Regions from separate parts of the Bacillus sp. KH172YL63 genome, predicted to be linked through region 2. Evidence: predicted binding sites of a transcription regulator. Region 2 holds the regulator's gene; each other region holds the start of a gene.
What was found. The regulator CtsR, encoded in region 2, represses protease genes until heat stress. The targets are predictions, from matches to a motif close to ATGGTCAATAAAGGTCAAACA.

Region 1 (4,902 bases), 670 kb from region 2:
CGTCCAACGAATTGAGGACATTTTAAATGAAGAAAGCTAAACATTACTTTCAGACGAGCCTGCGCAATCAATTCATCGGATTGATGAGCAGTTTCATCCTTATTTTCCTTGCCGGTTCCATTTGCTTATTTGCATACGACCGGTATATCACCAATGAATATCAGGAGCAAAAAGTCCTGTTGGATCAAAAACAAGAAGTGGCAGAACAGCTGGACCGCAGCTTCAAAAAAGCATTTTTCGATGCCCGGGGATACATTGCCTTTGGCAGACAGGAATTTAAGGACAGCATATACAGCGAAGAAGAGGTTGTGCTTGCTTCCATCAAGAAATTGAAGAAGCTTTCCACGGATGAACAGGATGTAAAATTCGTGAACGATGCAGAAGAATTTGCTTCATACTATTTCGATATTTTGGTGGAAAACGCCTTTTATAATTTTGAAAATGACGACATAGAAGCAGTAATGCGGGCTTCAGAGGATGGAGCGACAGCCACGATCAATACGTTCCAGAAACAACTGGATCAGTATAATGACTCGCTGCAGGAAGCAAGCATCGAAGAATATGAAGCAGTCAAAATGAAAGAAACTTACAGTCAACAGGCATTTGTCCTGTTCATCTTTATCATGCTCCTCGTCCTGATGAGAATGATGAGGGTCATTGCAAGACAAATCGGTCTGCCATTGAATGAAGTGGCATCTGCTGCGGAGAAGATTTCAGAAAATGAGAGCTATCAGCAATGGTCATTTGCCAATGAGCGGAAAGACGAGATCGGCAAATTGTCGAGAGCATTTGAAAAGATGATTTATAAAATACAGGAAAAAGAAGAGAGTCTCTTGTCACAAAATGAAGAGTTGGTGGCACAGCAGGATGAATTGGAATCACAACAGTCGGAACTCGAGCACCTCCTTGCAATCACAAAAAATCGGGAGCAGCAGCTTGAGCGACGTAATGAGTTCATCCACGGCATCTCAACATCACTGAACAAACAGAAAGTCCTCGACAGCATCGTAAGGAGCATGAGCAGGGTGATGGACGCTTCCTGCGGGATGATCGTCCTGATGGATGAGCAGGATTCCCATGCGGCCTTCGGGATATCAAAGTCGGGTGTGAGTCAGTTCATCGAATATATGGACAACGGCATACACCAGCGCTTATTCGAGACAAAGAAAGCCTTCACCATCAAACGTGAACTTGGCGTCGAGGAAAAAGGGTACCATGAAGGGACGTTATATTCCTATGACCTCTTCATCCCGATCCTTTCCCCGAATCTCGAAGTGGAAGCCGTGATGGTGTTCAGCCGTTTCGGGCAGGACTTCGATGCACAGGAACTTGATGAATATATGAGCCTTGCCAAACAAGTATCGATCTCTCTTCAGAAAATCCATCTTTTTGAAGAATCAGAAAAAGATCGCCGGATCACCCAGGATATTCTCAGCAATATCCAAGAAGGAATCCACCTTGTGGACAGACAGGGAAATACGTTATTAATGAATGCGACCTTATCGAAGGTCATCAATGGTGATTTCGACCTTCTGCAGAAGGCGACCTATAAAGAATGGAAGCAGATGCTGCTCCCACAGGTTGAAGATGAAGAAGGCATGAATCACTACTATGAAATGGTGATGACCCAGGAAGTAAGCGGAAAGAACGTCCACACTTACCACCTGAAAGATACAAAGAGGGTCTACCAGGTATACTCTGAACCTCTTTATCGCGGGGAAGATCATGTAGGTACGATCTTCGTCCACCGGGATATTACGAAGGAATTCGAAGTAGATCAGATGAAATCTGAATTTGTCAGCACCGTCAGCCATGAATTGCGTACGCCGTTATCCAGTGTCCTCGGATTCACCGAACTGATGCTGACAAAAGACTTGAAGCCTGAACGGACGAAGAAATATTTAACGACAATCTACCAAGAGGCCAAACGCCTTACGTCCTTGATCAACGACTTCCTTGACGTACAACGGATGGAATCGGGAAGACAAACGTTTGAAAAAAGGTATGAAGATCTCACCCCGATCCTGGAAACAGTGATCGAAAACCAAAAAGTGAATGCACCATCCCACCAATTCGTGATCGAAAAAGAAACCGACTGTACGATCGTCCTCGGAGATAAAGATAAATTATCCCAGGCGTTCACAAACCTGATCAGTAATGCGATCAAGTATTCTCCTGACGGTGGCCATATCTTTGTACGCCTGCGTGAAGACGATGATCGGATTCACATCGATATCGAGGATGAAGGCCTTGGCGTGCCAGAGGAAGCGATCCCTAATCTGTTCACCAAATTCTACCGGGTCGACAACTCAGACCGGAGAAGGATCGGTGGAACAGGACTCGGACTCACCATCGTGAAGGAAATCGTCGAGACCCATGAAGGATCGATTCATGTCTCATCAGAACTTGGTGAAGGGACGACATTCACGGTAACATTGCCGGTCGTGACGATGGAAATCTTCAAAGAGGAAGAGCAGTGCGGAAACGGAATGGAGATCATGGTCATTGAAGATGACGTGAATCTTGCCACACTGCTGCGTACAGAACTCTCTGAAAGCGGCTTCCAAGTGCAGCATACGAAATCCGGTAAAGAAGCATTGGAAAAAATGAAAGAAATCAATCCATGTGCCATCGTCCTAGACATCATGCTCGAAGGAAATATGTCGGGCTGGGATGTACTTGAGAAAATCAAAGAAGATGAAACACTATCTGAAGTGCCGATCATCATCTCATCTGCCCTCGAGGAGAAGGAGAAAGGCATGACATTGGGAGCGAATGAATATTTGGTGAAGCCTTATCAGCCAAGTAAGCTTTCGAAGACTGTCCTTCATCTCCTGTTGAAAAACGGATTGAAAGACGAAATCCAATAAAAATCAAAAAGAACCCGCTCACGTCTTTCCGTGAGCGGGTTCTTTCATCATTATTTGTTGTTCATTTCATTGCGCGTGATGATGCGGTCAATCAATCCGTATTCAAGCGCTCTTTCAGCTGTCATGAAGTTATCACGGTCTGTATCCTTTGAAATCACTTCAAGTGGTTGACCTGTGCGATCAGCAAGGATTTGGTTCAGTTTTTCACGAAGGAATAGAATGCGCTTTGCAGCGATTTCGATTTCCGTCGCCTGACCCTGTGCGCCACCAAGTGGTTGGTGAATCATTACTTCAGCATTTGGCAGGGCAAGACGCTTGCCTTTAGCACCAGCTGCAAGAAGGAACGCACCCATTGACGCCGCCATACCGATACAGATCGTCTGTACATCAGGCTTGATGTATTGAATTGTATCGTAGATGGCCATACCAGCCGTGATGCTTCCACCAGGAGAGTTTATGTAGATTGAGATATCCTTCTCCGGGTTTTCCGACTCAAGGAAAAGAAGCTGTGCCACGATGGAGTTTGCCACATTATCATCAATGGCGCTTCCAAGCATGATCACACGGTCTTTCAACAGGCGTGAATAAATGTCATACGCACGCTCACCGCGGTTTGTTTGTTCAATTACTGTAGGAATTAAATTCATCCTCGTTCCTCCTTAAATATCCTTTTTATTGTTTAGAATACCATATTCACTTTGTACTGTAATCATACACCCATGGTCAATAAAGGTCAAACTAAACGCTTCCAATATTGACTTGTATATAAATCCTTTCTACATGATACCCATAGATACCTTTTTTAAACAGAAATCCTTTAGATAAAGGGAGGAGCATTCTGTAATAAATTAAGTGTGGGATGTGGACCGTTTCATTCCGCTGCAGGCACTTGCTTTCCGGCGGGGCGTGAGTTGAGCCTCCTCGGGCTTCGCCCTGTGGGGTCTCAACTTCCCGCTAGTCCCGCAGGAGTCAAGTGCCTTCCGCTTCATTCCACTCTGTGGTTTTTGACTAGGATATTAGAAGAGGGTTATAGGCCTTTTATAATTTCATACGTCTCATAACTTATATGATGAGGAATCCTCTGAAAAAGATAAATTACAATATCTATTGCAAACAAGCAATATCTACCTTATAATATATATTCGTGACGGATATTTATTACATGCCCTCGTGGTGCAACGGATAGCACGTAAGATTCCGGTTCTTAAAATGGGGGTTCGATTCCCTCCGAGGGCGTACCAAAGACCTTGTGTTTGTTGATTAGATCAGCAGGCATGGGGTCTTTTTTTGTTTAGTTTGTTTGGGGGCTTTTCAAATGGTTATACCACGCATTGGAAGGAACAAACATGTCAAGAAGAAAAGCAACGACTTGCTCAAAGGTATTAAATTCGTAAGTTCCAAAGAACGATCAGAAATCTAAAGGTTTTCAGACGGTTTCAAAAGAGTTTTTAAGGCATTGGACGATAAAAGGAATTTCACCAGATACAGTTAAGTTTTATGACAAGGAGCTTAAAGGATTATTTAAAGCGTTTCATGAAATGGAAATATCGTTGGTTGATTTTTACAAATTGCAGCCTGATGAGGTTTTGAGTGGACTGAAAGTATGTTGAAAAATAAAAGAGTCGTCTTTTCAATTAGCGCTTTAAATATGGCATAAAGTAGAGGTGAAGTAATTAGTGCTCCACATATATTTCAATTTGTTGGACTTTTTGACTTTGCTATCATGTTAACCTTGCTCATGTGGGACTTTCCTTAAAAGAATTATGTTCTCTAAAGGTTCAAGACTAGTTGTTTGATGGTTATGGAGAGGTCAAAATTTCACACGTGAAGAATAGGTGAGCGTGACGAATACCCATTACAAAGAGACTTAAAACAGTTTAAAAAGCTTATTGCGAGGAGATCAGTACCCTTGAGAATGATGCTTTGTTTGTAAGTCTCGATCTAATACGAAAGCGATATACAATAAATTTACCCCTCTCTTAGTGATATCAGGGGAAGTAATATTAGAATGTCAATTATGGGTGGATAAGAT
Region 2 (4,902 bases):
TTAGCCCGAGGTGTGTAATGAATCGTTTGGGACTTCTCTGTACCTTTGCCGATCAGCCCTTCCACTTCCTTCTGGATCTTCTCAGGGCTCAACCCCAATGCCGTAAGGGCCTTCGCAGCAATCCCTTCACCTTCCCGGACAAGTCCTAATAAAATATGTTCAGTGCCAATGTTACTGTGCGATAAACGAATCGCTTCTTCTTGAGCCAGCGCCAATACTTTTTGTGCTCTTTCTGTAAATCGACCAAACATCATATTATTTTTCCTCCTCACATATATCCTTATCTAACTTAATTCGCTCTCGTATCAAAGAAGACCTTCTTATATCTCTTTCATTTGGTCGCAAAGGACCTCCAGAATATTGTTGTAAAAAACCCGGCTGGGTCAAAATCATTAATTCATTCAGTATATTCTTTGATATGGCTTTGATGTATCCTAAATCAATCCCGAGCCTGACATCCGACAGACACTTCGCCGCCTCCTTGGATTCAATGATCCTGCTGTGCTCAAGCACCCCGAGTGAACGAAAGATCCTGTCTTCTAATTGTATGTTGGACGTCTTAACTAATGCGCCCCTGGCAGACAGTTCTTTATCGATGATCTGCTCCACGACGCTCAACAAATCTTCTACAATATCCTCCTCAGACTTCCCAAGGGTCGTTTGATTCGAAATCTGAAAGATATTCCCGAGCGCCTCGCTGCCTTCACCATATATCCCCCTGACCACCAGTCCCAACTGATTGATTGCCGGGATAATACGGTTCAATTGCTGCGTCAGGACAAGTCCCGGCAGGTGCATCATCACCGATGCCCTGAGCCCCGTCCCTACATTGGTCGGGCAGGTCGTCAAGTAACCGTGCTTTTCATCAAAGGCATAATCAAATTCACTCTCGAACCAGTCATCAATCTGATTCGCCCGCTGCAGTGCTTCCTTCAATTGCAAACCGGGATATAAACACTGTATTCGAATATGGTCCTCTTCGTTTACCATTATGCTGACATCTTCCTCATTTGATAAAAGGACTGCCCCATCATTCGTATCCTCTGCCAGGTTGGGACTAATAAGGTGTTTCTCCATCAATACCCTCTTTTGGAGGGGCTGAATCTCACTTGTCGGTAAAAATTCCAATTCCCCGAGCTCTTTCGGGTAAAAAGAGAGTTTATCCTTCACACGCTCCACAATCTCTTTGGCTTCTTCTGAAGAATATAAAGTAGAAAAACGGAAATCAGTCAGGTTCCTTGCAAGTCTCACCCTCGAACTGAGGACAATATCTGAGTTCGGTCCCTCTTCACTCATCCACGAACTGACAGCATTACTCAAGAACTTTTCAAGACTCATTCCTGCTCTCCCCCTTCTTTCTTGATTTCTTTCTCCAGGGAGCGGATTTCATCTCTGATCTCAGCTGCTTTTTCAAACTCTTCATCCACTATCATCTTCTGCAGTTCCGATTTCAGCTGTTGAATTTTCTTTTTCAAATGAATGGCGCCGCCCATCCGTTCCGGAACCTTGCCATGATGCTCAACATTTCCACTGTGAACACGCTTTAACAAAGGCGTCAACTCGTCTTTGAACGTCTCATAACAATGGGCACAGCCAAATCTTCCTACATTGATAAACTGATGAATCGTCATCTTACATTTCTTGCATTGAAGTACTTCTGCCTTAGGAATTTCAGCTTCCTTTGCCTGCTTAAATGCAGGGGATATATTAAGGAGACCTGCCAATAGATTGTTCACAGAAAACCCAGGATTAGAATCAAACATGAACATGTCACCTTTATCCTGCGCGCACTGCTCACATAAATGAACCTCCGTCTTTTCCCCATTGACCACCTTTGTAAAATGAAGGGTTGCAGGTCTTTCATTGCAGTCTTGACACACCATCCCTCTCACTCCTCAACACTTACTCATATTTCAAAGTATCAAGCATCGCCCTGAGCATCCTTCCTCTCAGTACATCCCTTTCAGGCAGATCCACCATGATGACCGATCGATCCATCACACTCAGCATGATCTTCGCTTCTCTCTCGGAAATGATCTCTTCTTCAACCAATCTAAACACAATATCAGCCGCCGTATTTTGACTGATCATTTGCGTTATCAAAGAAACAAGCTGATCAATCAAGTGAACTTGATCGTGAGCCTTCACCTTCATGATCCGGATGTAGCCTCCGCCACCCCGCTTACTCTCCACTACATATCCACGTTCAATCGTAAAGCGGGTATTGATGACATAATTAATTTGAGAAGGAACACATTGAAACTTATCAGCGATCTCGCTCCTTTTAATCTCGACGATCTCACGTTCACTCACTTCTAACACGTTCTTCAAATAATTTTCAATGATGTCGGAAATGTTCCTCATCAAACCTCCTCCTCATTTTGACTTTGACTATATTTGACTATAATTATACAACCGGGAAATCAACTTTGCAATTATGAAGTTTACCCTTAGAAGTTTTCCTGTTTTTGGGAGGTTTTAAACGTGGGGGGGTGGGGATTTTTGAGTTTTTGGGGGATGGCGGGATGGGGTGTTGATCTGGGGGTCTGACTTCCGACCTATTTTAATAAGTATAGTAAGTTTCCACTCCGTTGTGCGGGCTGGGAGAAGATTTAAATGAGAGGGATGGCTTTTTTATTAGAATTGGTTACCCTTTCTGTTAAAAATCAACCATATAGAAGGGTTATTCTTCGAATTTACGGTGAAACCCAGGATGGGGACATTAGATGTTACTGATTTTCATGGTATTGGGAGCTATTTTAAGAAGGTCACTCATGCTGATTGCGTCATTTCACAAGGTTTATGCGTCTCTTTTAGGGTTATTTGCGTCATTTTCAGAGGTTTTTGCGTCGTTTTTTTCATTTATGCGTCTCTTTACTTGGTTTATGCGTCGTTTAACAATATTACCCATTTCGTCACTAAAATGTGTTGACTCAAACTTACCAATTTACTAAATCCACACTTTCTTACAACGTCCCTTCCCCGGAGGCCTCCCCTCTCTCCTACCATTCCCCCTCCCCACATCCACACCAACCAAAAAAGAGTATCTCTCAAAGAGCTACCCTTCTGAACTATTCGCCTGGCGCCACCCCACAGTCTAATACCGCACCCAATCTATCATCCGCGCTAAAGCTGCGACTAATCTTCAAATCCCTCTACGGAGAACTGAACAAAGATCTTCTTCACTCCATCACGTCTTCAATCTTCTTGTACTCCCACTACCATCCAACTCGAGCTCTATCACCAACCCCGGAAGCCCCCACTCCCAAAAACCAACACAAAAAAAGCAGCCCCCTAAAGAGCTACTCTTTCCTACTATTTGCCTGGCGACGTCCTACTCTCACAGGGGGAGATCCCCCAACTACCATCGGCGCTGAAGAGCTTAACTTCCGTGTTCGGCATGGGAACGGGTGTGACCTCTTCGCCATAATCACCAGACGAATATTTAATTGAAGGTTTATTCCTTCAAAACTAGATAAAGAATTGATGTCAAGAAAGCCGAATATCAGCCTGTTGTTCATATAAATATGACTCTTTGTGGTTAAGTCCTCGATCGATTAGTATCAGTCAACTCCACATGTCGCCATGCTTCCATCTCTGACCTATCTACCTAGTCATCTTCTAGGGATCTTACTCACTTACGTGATGGGAAATCTCATCTCGAGGGGGCTTCATGCTTAGATGCTTTCAGCACTTATCCCTTCCGCACATAGCTACCCAGCGATGCCTTTGGCAAGACAACTGGTACACCAGCGGTGCGTCCATCCCGGTCCTCTCGTACTAAGGACAGCTCCTCTCAAATTTCCTGCGCCCACGACGGATAGGGGACCGAACTGTCTCACGACGTTCTGAACCCAGCTCGCGTACCGCTTTAATGGGCGAACAGCCCAACCCTTGGGACCGACTACAGCCCCAGGATGCGATGAGCCGACATCGAGGTGCCAAACCTCCCCGTCGATGTGGACTCTTGGGGGAGATAAGCCTGTTATCCCCGGGGTAGCTTTTATCCGTTGAGCGATGGCCCTTCCATGCGGAACCACCGGATCACTAAGCCCGACTTTCGTCCCTGCTCGACTTGTAGGTCTCGCAGTCAAGCTCCCTTGTGCCTTTACACTCTGCGAATGATTTCCAACCATTCTGAGGGGAACCTTTGGGCGCCTCCGTTACTCTTTAGGAGGCGACCGCCCCAGTCAAACTGCCCACCTGACACTGTCTCCCACCCCGATAAGGGGCGCGGGTTAGAATTTCAATACAGCCAGGGTAGTATCCCACCGATGCCTCCACCGAAGCTGGCGCTCCGGTTTCCAAGGCTCCTACCTATCCTGTACAAGCTGTACCAAAATTCAATATCAGGCTACAGTAAAGCTCCACGGGGTCTTTCCGTCCTGTCGCGGGTAACCTGCATCTTCACAGGTACTATAATTTCACCGAGTCTCTCGTTGAGACAGTGCCCAGATCGTTACGCCTTTCGTGCGGGTCGGAACTTACCCGACAAGGAATTTCGCTACCTTAGGACCGTTATAGTTACGGCCGCCGTTTACTGGGGCTTCGATTCGCACCTTCGCTTGCGCTAAGCACTCCTCTTAACCTTCCAGCACCGGGCAGGCGTCAGCCCCTATACTTCGCCTTACGGCTTCGCAGAGACCTGTGTTTTTGCTAAACAGTCGCCTGGGCCTATTCACTGCGGCTCTCTCGGGCTTGCACCCTACCAGAGCACCCCTTCTCCCGAAGTTACGGGGTCATTTTGCCGAGTTCCTTAACGAGAGTTCTCTCGCTCACCTTAGGATTCTCTCCTCGCCTACCTGTGTCGGTTTGCGGTACAGGCACCTTTTTCCTCGCTAGAGGCTTTTCTTGGCAGTGTGGAATCAGGAACTTCGCTACTATAATTCGCTCGCTATCACA
Region 3 (4,902 bases), 830 kb from region 2:
GTCATCATGTTCTCCATCCTGGGGCTTCACCATAAAAAGCCGCTTTTGGCACTTTTGCTATCACTGCCCACGATCATCATCCTGCTGTATATCTTCCATCCTACTTTTTCTGAATTAAAGTGAGGGCATGTTTATGAGCTCCTTTTCCACACCACACTTTATTGCCGCAGTATTAGCAGTGTATGCCATCATGTTCATTTATCTCTTGATTCTGAAGCGGAAGAAATAAGGACAGAACAAAGAAAAAGAAGCACCCGGGGATGCTTCTTTTTCTCATTTCACAATGATCTCATCATTTTCCACTGTTACACTCACATCGGTCACCGCTTCTTCACCGAGAAGCAGATCGGCAATTTTGTCTTCCACTCTTTCCTGGATTACCCGGCGCAATGGGCGGGCCCCGAATTCTGGATGATAACCCAGCTCAACGAGTTTCTGCTTCGCTTCTTCGTCAACAGTCAGGCGAATGTCCTGTTCTTTCAGATCATTTTTCAGTTCATTGAGCATAAGATCGAGAATCTGAAGGAGCCCTTCTTTTTCAAGGGATTGAAATTCGATGATGCTGTCAAATCGGTTCAGGAACTCAGGTTTGAAATAAGCACCGAGTAATTGGAGGATATTCGTCTCTTTGATGGCGTCTGTCCCTCCTGTATCAAAACCGACTACTGCTTCTTTCTTATCTGGTACACCTGCGTTACTTGTCATGATGATGACTGTCTCTTTAAAGCTGACCGTTCTTCCTTGACTGTCAGTCAGGCGTCCATCTTCAAGGATTTGCAGGAACATGTGCTGAACATCCGGATGTGCTTTCTCGATTTCATCGAGCAGGATGATGGAATAAGGATTTCTTCTCACTTTCTCGGTGAGTTGGCCAGATTCTTCATGACCAACATAGCCTGGAGGAGAACCGATTAGTTTTGACACCGAGTGCTTCTCCATATATTCACTCATATCCAGTCGCAGCATGGCATCCTTTGATCCGAACAATTCTTCTGCCAGGGTTTTCGTCAACTCCGTCTTACCGACACCGGTAGGTCCTACGAATAGGAAGGTACCGATGGGACGATGCTTTGCTTTCAGTCCTGCACGGCTCCGGCGGATCGCTTTCGCCACTTTTTTCACTGCTTCTTCCTGCCCGATTACTTTGCCGGCCAGATTTTCCTGCAAAGATTTTATTCTTGTTCTGTCATCACTTTGAAGCTTCCCGACCGGAATGCCTGTTTTCGATTCGATGATCTTTTGGATCAGCTCTTTTTCTACCCATAATGTGCTGTCAGCCGTACTTTCGCTGATTTGTTTTTCAATGGCCGCTTCCTCATCACGAAGGACCGCTGCCTGTTCATAGTCTTCTGCTTTCGTTGCCTGTTCTTTCTTCAATCTTACTTCGTTTAATTTCTTGTGAAGTGCTGTTTTATCTTTCCCCTCGGCCAACAGGTTCACTTTCGAGCCTGCTTCATCCATCAAATCGATCGCTTTATCCGGTAAGAATCGGTCCTGGATGTATCTGTGGGATAATTTCACACATGCCTCAATGGCTTCATCTGTGAATTCCACGCCATGATATTCCTCATAACGGCCTTTCAATCCCTTCAGGATCTCGACGGCTTCCTCAAGGCTCGGCTCATTGACCATCACCGGCTGAAAACGACGTTCCAGGGCTGCATCCTTTTCGATTTGTCTGTATTCTTTCAGGGTTGTCGCACCGATCACCTGCAGCTCGCCGCGGGCAAGTGACGGCTTCAGGATGTTCCCCGCATCCATGGAGCCTTCTGCCGAACCGGCCCCTACCAGCTGGTGGATTTCGTCTATGAAGAGCATGACATTCTTTCGATTTTGCAATTCGTTGATGATGCTCTTCAAACGCTCTTCGAAGGATCCCCTTACCCCGGTACCTGCAGTCAACGAGGCAACATCAATCACATACACTTCCTTATTCAGAAGTTTCGACGGTACTTCCCCAGCTACGATTTTCCGTGCGAGACCTTCAGCAATGGCGGTTTTACCGACACCGGGCTCACCGATCAGCACCGGATTGTTTTTATTGCGGCGGTTGAGAATTTCAATGACCCGTTCAACTTCCTTATCACGGCCAATGACCGGGTCGATCAACCCTGCTCTCGCAGCAGCTGTCACATTACGGCCGAACTGGTCAAGAACACCGTTGTTCCCCCGGCCACTTTCTGATGCGGGCGAAGGTTGACCTGCTTGATTTCCCTGAGCAGCACCCATGCTCATTCCCTTTAACCATTCATCGAAAGGAAATCCGCCGTGGATGCCAGAAGGGGTCTGCTGTTTTTGAAAGCAAGCAGAACACATCTTCATTCTTGACTTCTTTTCATTCACTTGCGTATATACTTCGATTGTTGCCTGGTTGTGCTGACATACTTGGCATTTCATTGAACATAACCTCCTGTAGATTCATATATATTTCATTTATTTATTCGTTTTTTTAGTAAGGTCTCTTGCAGTACACTTTGACTATCTTTGACCTTACAATCTCAGTATACTTTGACCTTCTTTGACTTTCAACTTATATGATTAAGGTAAATGTTGGTTATTTTTCCTAAGAGTTTGGGATAATAGCCTTTGGATTTCACAGTTTATATAAATAATAAACACAAAAAAAGCCGGGGTTATCCCAGCTTTCCTTTTTTAATACCAGTGCTCCCAGTGTTCTTTATGGCAACGGTGTTTTTTGTGGCAAGTACATTTTTTAATATGCTTTAGTTCGTCTAAGATCTCTTTCAATAATTTTTCGATACCCTTTTGTTCATGCTTGTCTTTTTTGTGGCAACCTTGTTGTTTGCGATCCATCCGTTGCCCCACCACTCTCTCAACCATCGGAAGAACATTCATCATGTTCGCCAATTGATCAAGATTATCCAGTCCTTTTCCTTCTGACTCAAAAAAATCTTTAAGAACACCAGTGTCCAATAAGGAGCTTAACTGATCTTTAGCAGCTTCAAATTTACTTAAATCTTCACCAGTATACTGTTTGATTAAATCCATGATACCTTCAAGTGGATTATTTTTTTCACTCATTGTTTTCCCCCCATTCCTAGTAAAAAAATCTCATTCATTCTCCCTGAAAACGGTAGGCCTAAACGTTTCCAAGGACTTTCATTTTAATGATTTGTTACATAATCGCGTAAACGATTAATAAAATTAGTAGCACGATCGCAATGAAGATGGCAGCTAAAAATTTTCCTAGTGCTAAAAAGATCAGAAAAACTAACAGCAATAGAACCAATAACAAACTGAAAAAATCAAATTTGTCTTGAGAATGACATTTATTCATCTAATATCACCTCACTTATACAGTACTCGTAAAGTACTTTACATCGTTATCATATGTATGAATTGATAGTTTCGTCTGATAGAAACGTCTATTCCTCGTAAAAAAAGGCTCTTACAAAAAAAATACTAGACCTGTCTGGACAGGCCTAGCATTTCTTCTATTCAATATAGGTTTTATACGATTTCCCGATTCCAATGGCGATGCTCTGCAATGGCAGCTGCGAATGCTTTCGCAAATGAATGCATGTCATCTCCGGTTACGACACCAGGACCGCTGATAGAAGCTTCTTCTAACCATTTGATCCCTTCATGAGTCGCGCCGATCGGTTTAAAGTGTGAATAAGCTTCCTTCACGAAGTATGAAGTGTCTTGAGAGAACTTTTTATCAACATCCTCCCCGCCGACAACATACAGGCTGTCAAATAGTACCGACTCTCCTGTCAAGAAGGTGTGGTCGACTTCGAGTTCCGAGCCGTCCTTTCCTTTTCTCATTCCCAGCTTGTTACTGATGATTTCAGGCTGCGCACCTTCCTCTTTCAGAAGGGAAAGGACCTTCGTCACTTCTTCTCCGTTGAAGCCGTCAGCAACGATGACACCTACTTTACGGGTATCGGGCTTCTTGACTGTGTTTTCCTGGCTTAACGCGGGAGAAGATTTCGTTACTTTAGAATCTTCTCCATTCGGAACTTCTACGTTGATTGCTTCTGCAAATCCTTTAGCCAGATCCATGCTGACGTTTGCGAACATATCAACCACTTGTTTTTGAACCGATTTGCTCATTACCTTCCCGAGTTCAAAACTGAAAGCTTGGATAATATGCTCTTTCTCCGGCTCGCTCATGCTGTTCCAGAAAAGGGTGGCTTGAGAGAAATGGTCTTTGAAGCTTTCACTTCTTGCCCGTACTTTCCTTCCTTCCATCTTTTCTTGATAGTGGGTGTATCCTCCCTCTTCCTTGGAAGCTGGGGCAGGTGTATTGTGGGCAAGTGAGTTTTTATGATAGCTTACCTGGCCTTTATTAATCGTATGACGGCCATATCCATCACGCTGATTGTTATGGAATGGACACACAGGACGGTTAATCGGGAGTTCATGGAAGTTCGGTCCGCCAAGACGGATCAACTGGGTATCGGTATAAGAAAATAGTCTTCCTTGTAATAACGGATCATTGGAAAAATCGATTCCTGGTACGACAGATCCAGGATGGAAGGCCGCTTGCTCCGTTTCAGCGAACACATTGTCCACATTACGATTCAATGTCATTTTTCCTACGATCTTGACCGGTACCTCTTCTTCCGGCCACAGCTTGGTTGGATCGAGGACGTCAAAATCAAAATTGAACTCGTCTTCTTCCTTGATCAGTTGGATACCAAGCTCATATTCAGGGTAGTCTCCGTTTTCAATGGATTCATACAGATCACGGCGGTGGAAGTCAGGATCTTTACCGTTGATTTTCTGTGCTTCATCCCAGACAAGTGAATGGGTACCCAGTACAGGCTTCCAATGGAATTTCACAAAGTGGGCCTTTCCTTCCTCGTTCACCAGTCGGAATGTGTGAACACCGAAGCCTTCCATCATCCTGAAGCTCCGTGGGATGGCACGGTCTGA

Region 1: a site for CtsR is predicted at 3,590-3,610, ahead of clpP (ATP-dependent Clp endopeptidase proteolytic subunit ClpP). Genes of this name have one in related genera too.
Region 3: a site for CtsR is predicted at 2,506-2,526, ahead of KH172YL63_RS04610 (ATP-dependent Clp protease ATP-binding subunit). Genes of this name have one in related genera too.

Annotation. Positions count from the first base shown of each region.
Region 1 is NZ_AP022842.1:3,688,050-3,692,951, reverse strand. It holds gene KH172YL63_RS18915 (response regulator transcription factor) at 1-40, shown strand, start outside; gene KH172YL63_RS18910 (ATP-binding protein) at 27-2,870, shown strand; gene clpP (ATP-dependent Clp endopeptidase proteolytic subunit ClpP) at 2,921-3,517, opposite strand; tRNA gene KH172YL63_RS18900 (tRNA-Arg) at 4,035-4,106, shown strand.
Region 2 is NZ_AP022842.1:109,750-114,651, reverse strand. It holds gene clpC (ATP-dependent protease ATP-binding subunit ClpC) at 1-254, opposite strand, end outside; gene KH172YL63_RS00590 (protein-arginine kinase McsB) at 256-1,338, opposite strand; gene KH172YL63_RS00585 (protein-arginine kinase activator protein McsA) at 1,335-1,883, opposite strand; gene KH172YL63_RS00580 (CtsR family transcriptional regulator) at 1,903-2,364, opposite strand; rRNA gene rrf (5S ribosomal RNA) at 3,322-3,438, opposite strand; rRNA gene KH172YL63_RS00570 (23S ribosomal RNA) at 3,538-4,902, opposite strand, start outside.
Region 3 is NZ_AP022842.1:936,508-941,409, reverse strand. It holds gene KH172YL63_RS04615 (CBO0543 family protein) at 1-123, shown strand, start outside; gene KH172YL63_RS04610 (ATP-dependent Clp protease ATP-binding subunit) at 274-2,397, opposite strand; gene KH172YL63_RS04605 (hypothetical protein) at 2,653-3,042, opposite strand; gene KH172YL63_RS04600 (catalase) at 3,472-4,902, opposite strand, start outside.